2 linked regions of the Spirosoma rhododendri genome follow. The protein of the gene in region 2 binds, or shares a complex with, the protein of the main gene of each other region. Links are inferred from orthologs where the notes say so. Each region holds a gene or a part of one and is shown on either strand. Other genes may lie near its edges.

Evidence for each region.
Region 1: the proteins of prmC (region 2) and prfA are in contact, whole or in part, in a crystal structure (PDB 2B3T), measured with the Escherichia coli proteins. The link is inferred for Spirosoma rhododendri from one-to-one orthologs.

What each region holds. Positions count from the first base shown.
Region 1 is NZ_CP051677.1:1,874,654-1,877,824, forward strand. What follows is about bases 59-2,898. They hold prfA (peptide chain release factor 1), read right to left. Parts: upstream 2,096-2,898; coding sequence 1,022-2,095; downstream 59-1,021. Other genes in these bases: HH216_RS07740 (leucine-rich repeat domain-containing protein), read left to right, coding at 59-986; HH216_RS07750 (hypothetical protein), read left to right, coding at 2,314-2,898. Outside these bases: more of HH216_RS07740, read left to right, coding at 1-58; more of HH216_RS07750, read left to right, coding at 2,899-3,171. UniProt on the Escherichia coli protein: Peptide chain release factor 1 directs the termination of translation in response to the peptide chain termination codons UAG and UAA.
Region 2 is NZ_CP051677.1:2,958,589-2,961,814, forward strand. The notes cover bases 74-2,968. They hold prmC (peptide chain release factor N(5)-glutamine methyltransferase), read right to left. Parts: upstream 1,998-2,968; coding sequence 1,149-1,997; downstream 74-1,148. Other genes in these bases: HH216_RS12260 (AAA family ATPase), read right to left, coding at 74-1,047; HH216_RS12270 (TonB-dependent receptor), read right to left, coding at 2,147-2,968. Also shown: more of HH216_RS12260, read right to left, coding at 70-73; more of HH216_RS12270, read right to left, coding at 2,969-3,226. UniProt on the Escherichia coli protein: Methylates the class 1 translation termination release factors RF1/PrfA and RF2/PrfB on the glutamine residue of the universally conserved GGQ motif, i.e. on 'Gln-235' in RF1 and on 'Gln-252' in RF2.

The sequences.
Region 1 (3,171 bases), 1.1 Mb from region 2 along the record:
TGAATCTTGCATACACATATCTGAAGGGGGCTATACTCAATAACATTACTGGTTTGACAGCCCTTCGTACGTTCGATGTAAGCTACGCGCTTTTCTCGGGTACAATACCAGACGCAGTAGGCAATCTGAGACAGCTGACGAACTTTAATTGCAGTTCAAACTTTGGCTTCACCGGTACGATACCAGCTAGCTTAGGCAATCTGACTAATCTGGAAAACCTGAAGCTGGACGCTAATTATCTCACCGGTATCATACCTGCCAGTTTGGGTAACCTCACGAATTTGCTATCGTTGTACCTGTCGAATAATCAATTGACGGGAACGATTCCGGTGGAACTGGGTAATCTAGCGAAGTTACAGACCTTGTATTTGTCTGCCAATCAGTTGACTGGACAGATCCCTGATCAGTTTGGTAACCTGACTCAGATCAGAATTTTGGGGGTTTTCAACAATCAGCTCAGTGGGTCGATACCTGCTAGTCTAAGCGCATTGACACAGGCTAATTCTTTGTACTTCGAGCAAAACCAGCTGACAGGAAGCATTCCTAGTTTCTTTGGTACATTCACTCGTCTAAATACGCTCACGCTAAATAATAATCGGTTTACCGACGGTATACCAGCCTCACTCGGTAGCGTATCAACCCTGCAATACCTACAACTTCAAAACAATAAACTAACCGGTTGTATTCCTGCGGCATTGTCGGCGTTGTGTGGCCGTAATGTTAATATCAGTAACAATATTGGCTTGCCAACTTGGAGTGAATTCTGCAACGGCGGTTACAACGGATTGGTGTCGGTGGCTAACGGAAACTGGCAGGACCCGGCGACATGGTCGTGCGGACGGGTACCGGCGATAACCGATATTGCTACGCTCCGGCATACCGTAACGGTTTCGGCCGGTAGTGTTACTCAGACGCGAAAAATCTGGTACGATGGTGCGGCCAAACTCATTTACGAGGGTGGAGGAGCGACCCGAATTGGTCAATAAATACGAAAGCCGGACATTACTGTCCGGCTTTCGTGTTAGGCGGTAGCCCCTTCTTTCAATCGTTCGGCGTTTTCAGTGATGCGAAGCTGTTCGATAAATTCGCTGATGCCACCGTCCATAACGGCGGGTAGGTTATAGACCGTCAGGCCGATGCGATGGTCAGTGACGCGGCTTTGTGGGTAGTTGTACGTCCTGATTTTATCGGAACGGTCGCCACTGCCGACCATTGTTTTGCGCTGTGAGGCAATGGCGTCGTTGTGCTTCTGCAACTCGATCTCGTACAGCCGCGACCGCAGTACGGTCAGTGCTTTGTCAAAGTTTTTGAGCTGCGACCGTTCATCCTGACACTGTACAACCAGACCCGTTGGGATGTGCGTCAAACGAACGGCGGAGTAGGTCGTGTTGACCGACTGACCACCCGCACCCGACGAACAGAAGGTGTCTTTGCGGATGTCGTTCATGTTCAGTTCGACGTCGACTTCTTCGGCTTCTGGCAGTACGGCTACACTGGCGGCTGAGGTATGAATACGGCCCTGCGTTTCGGTGGCCGGTACGCGCTGCACGCGGTGTACGCCTGACTCGAATTTGAGCTTGCCGTACACATCTTCGCCTTCAACTTCGGTGATAATCTCTTTGTAACCGCCCGATGTTCCTTCGGTATAATCGACCAGCGACATACGCCAGCCCATCTTCTCGCAGAACCGCTGATACATCCGGAACAGGTCGCCCGCGAAGATGGCGGCTTCATCGCCACCGGTGCCGCCCCGAATTTCAAGAATTACGTTTTTACTGTCGTTGGGGTCTTTCGGAATGAGCATCTCTTTGAGGACCTCTTCCATTGGCTCCCGGCGGGGCAGCAATTCGTCGAGTTCGGCTTTGGCCAACTCACGGAAATCTTCGTCCTTTTCCGTTGCAATAATCTGCTTCGCGTTATCGATCTCAGTCAGTAGCTGCTTGTAGGCCTGGTACTGGTTGACAATTTTTTCGAGATCCTTATATTCCTTGCTCAGCTTCATGAAGCGTTTCTGGTCGGAGACAACCTCCGGCTGAACGATTTGCTGGGCAACTTCGTCGAAGCGTTCACGAATAGCTTCTAACTGGTCGAACATGCTGTATGATGAAAAATCTGCCGCTCAATTAGACAGATGATGGATACCATTGATTAGACAAAAATACGAAAAATAGGGCAGTTACTGGAAGTGGATGACAGCAACGCCGATGAACATAGCCTATGTAAATCTATAGATATAGTATCTTTAATATGTTATTTATATCATGTTTTTATTTTCGCTATATTATTGGCCTTGAAAACAATTTATCCTGCTTTATGCAAAACAAATACGCTATCTATTTTATCGCATCAGTCATTGCCACAGGTGCGCATCCGCTCGTATCACACGGCCAGCAAACACCCCCGGCAAAGCCGGTAGGTAGCACGGTCGTACGTTTGTCAGAGTTTATAATACCGCCACAGCCGATTGCACTGATTGATATGCGACTGATGCCAGACGGGCAGGTCCAGTACCAGACCATGATGCCGATTGCGGGGCGGGTTGCGACTGTTGACGACGCGGCTAAACAACGGGGAACTGGTGCTCTACCAGCCGGCGTATGCCTGTACACCGCTACAGTAGACCGACAGGGGCAGCCCGGCGTAGTAACATCGTCGGTTGTTGGTCAGCGGGATAGACGGATAAAAATAGCCGAGGGTATGCCCTTGGAATGGGCCGTGTGGAATATAAATAGCAAAGATGGTCCATCACGCCTGCCCTACGGCGGTGGTTATGAACGTATGCCCGAACCAGCTTTACCAGCCAGTAGTGTGAAAGTTTCCTTTGCCGCTAGCGGCAAAGGATTCAACTATGCGACGTATAGCTTGTATCCTGTCTATAATAAGTTGACTCGTTCGTTTGATTCCACCAGCTTTCAGTATAGAAATCAGCGTGAAGAACTGACCCTCCTTCGCCAGGAAAATATGGCGAAATTGATTCGGTACATTCCTGTAGAGGGCGACACAAGACGAAGCGCAGGACGTGTAATTCAACTGGCACCGAATCGGTTTGAGGGCGTTGCTACGCACTATGTTGAAGACGATAAGAATGCTTCTCTACGAGCGGTAAGCTTTCTGACGTTCGATGAGGCTGGTAATCTGCTTACCGATCAGCGGGTGAATTTTCAATACAAC
Region 2 (3,226 bases):
AGTGATGACTTTATTGACAAACTAAACTACGAACTAACCACTGTAAACTGTATAGCGAAAACCGCAGTCCTACCGGCCGATGGCGACTTTGCGGAGGATGGAGTCGATGACTTGCAACGGGGTGATCTGATCGGCTTCAGCTTCGTAGTTGAGCAGAATGCGGTGGTTGAACACGTCCGGGGCAACCTCTTTGATATCTTCGGGCAATACATAGTCACGCCGGTCGAAGTAGGCAAGGGCTTTGGCGGCCAAATTCAGGTTGATACTCGCGCGGGGCGATACCCCAAACTGAATGTAGCGAGCTTCGTCGCGCAGACCGTAGTCGAGGGGTTTGCGAGTAGCGAAAACCAGTTCGATGATATAGCGTTCGAGCGTTTCCGAGATCGTGATACCGTTGATCTCATCGCGAATGGCAATCAGGTCGTCTTTGCCCAGTACCGGCTGTACCTCATAGTCGAAGTTCATGTTCGACATCCGGCGCATTACCTCCAGTTCGTCTTCCCGGCTCAGGTAATCAACGAACACCTTCATCATAAACCGGTCGACCTGTGCTTCGGGCAGGGGGTAAGTTCCTTCCTGCTCGACGGGGTTTTGCGTCGCCAGTACCAGAAAGGGCCGGTCGAGCAGAAACGTTTCCTCGCCAATCGTCACCTGCTTTTCCTGCATCGCTTCGAGCAAAGCCGCCTGCACTTTCGCGGGCGACCGGTTGACTTCATCGGCCAGAATCAGGTTCGCGAAGATAGGTCCCTGCTTCACCTCGAACTCAGCGGTTTTCTGGTTGAAGATCATCGTACCGATCAGGTCGGCCGGTAGCAGGTCGGGCGTAAACTGGATACGCTGGAAATCAAGTTCAAGTACTTTCGCCAGCGTATTGATGGTCAAGGTCTTGGCTAGTCCTGGAACGCCTTCAAGCAAAATATGTCCACCCGTAAACAGGCCAATAAGCAGCCGATTAAGCAGCCGGTCCTGCCCAACAACGACTTGGCTCATTTCCCGGAACACATCCCGGATTTTGGCGTGGTAGGTGAACGATGAGGTGGATTGCATAGAACGAGTTTAAAGTTTGTGGTTTGAGGTTTAATGTTGGTTTCGGTAAACTACGTTACTGGATCAACAACGTTAAACCTTAAACCCAAAACCTTAAACGATTAAAAAGTAGCCCGGATGCTGCGGTCCTTGCCGTGGATGTCTTTGTAGACCTGAATGCGGGAGAAGCCCCGGTCGGCGAACACCTGCCGGGTAGCGTCGCCGAAGCGCTCGTTTATTTCAACGTAACAAGCCCCGTCTTTCGTCAGGTGGCGTACGCAGAAGTCAGCGACGGCCTTATAGAACACCAGCGGGTCGTTATCCTCAACAAACAGCGCCAAGCCGGGTTCGTAGTCGAGCACGTTGCGGTCCATCTCGGCGGCTTCCGAGCGGGTTACGTAGGGCGGGTTACTGACGACGCAGTCGAAGCGGTGGGCGAAGTCGGCGGGTACGTTTAGGATGTCCTGAATGGCAAAAGTGACGTCGGCGTTAAGACTTTGGGCGTTGTGCCGAGCCAGCTCGAGGGCCTCTTCCGACACGTCCCAGCCCGTCACGACCGACTGCGGCAGAAACCGCGACAGCGTAATGGCGATGCAGCCACTACCCGTGCCGATGTCCACGATGGGCACGTCGTCGGTGCGGTCGGCGAAGTCGTGCATAATCAGCCGGACGAGGTCTTCCGTTTCAGGGCGCGGAATCAGGACGTCGGGCGACACTTCGAATTCAAGTCCGCAGAAAATCGTCGTGCCGATGACGTGCTGAATTGGCTCCTGCCGGTTGAGCCGTTCCAGAATCTTGAACCAGTCGGGCTCGGTGCGGTTGGGCGGCAGCGGTTTGTCCGTCAGCACGTCGGTTTTGCGCAGGCCGAAGTAGTGATCGAGCAGCATGAATGCCATTTCACGGGCTTCTTCGGGCGAATAAGCCGTGATGTTTTTCTTTAGCCGGTCGTATAGGGGTTTGGCAGTTGCCATGCGATTCTGAAGCGTAATTTTGCCAAAAATAAGGAATTTGCGGGTCATGGCTTTTTGTCTTCGTTGAATCTGACCGGCGAATTGCCCTAAAAAAAGTGGGCACCGGCGATTAGCCGATGCCCACAAGCGACTCCGTACTTACGTTGCTCCTAGAAACGTAGCTGAATGTTGGCGTTGAAGGTCGTGCCCAGCTGACTGAACTGCGCACCGTTGTAGCCCAGAATGCTGTAGCGACCGTTGAACGATAGGTAGCTGCGCAGGTCAGCGGCCTGTTGCGCGTTGGCCAGGTACTGCGACCCCGTTTCGTTGAGCGCCACCAGATCCCACTTGGGCAGGACGTTGAACAGGTTGTTGACGTTCGCTGTTGCCGACAGATTCTTGCCGAAGGTGTAGCCCACGCTCAGGTCGGTCACGACGGCCGGTTTGAATGCCGCCCGGATGTTTTCCATGATCGAACCGCCGTTGTCGAGGTCCTGAAAATAGGTCGGGCCAAACAGCGTGTTGTTCAGGTTGAACGTCCACTTGCTGATGGCGTAATCGATACCCAAAATCGACTTGTACTTGGGGCGGCTTTCGGTCAGCAGCGATTTGATCTGCGTGTTCAGAATGCTCGACCCAGCCGCCCGGATCGCTTCGGGGTCGGCGGGTGTCCCGTCGATGCGGTTGACTAGCTGGAAGTTACCCGCCAGGTTCAGGCCGACCTTACCCCGGCCCGCTGGCAGGTTGCGGTACGACACCACATAGTCAAGACCGGCGGTAGTGGTCTGAATGCCGTTGATGAAAAACTGAATCGACGTAACCCCGGCCTGATTCAGAATCTGTCCCAGCGCACTCGATGGGTTCGACGAACTGATGGTTGAGCTATACACGATCCGGTCTTTCACCTTGATGTTGTAGTAATCAAGCGTGACGCTCAGGTTGCGGGTTGGGTTGAGGGCCACGCCCAGCGAAATGTTGGTCGACCGTTCGGGCTTCAGCGCCGGGATACCCAGCAAACGAGCTTGCGTACTTTTATTGTTGAACAGACCCGACAATTGAATCGACCCGCCGATGAACGATGCCTGCGTCGACTGGGCGTAAATCTGGTGGAGCGAAGGAGCCCGGAAACCCGTCGACACCGATCCGCGCAGCACGACTTTATCCTCGGCGAGTTTGTAGCGCGACGAGATTTTCCAGACGTTGGCATTGCCGAAATCGCTGTATTTCTCCGTCCGCGCGGTTCCGTTGAT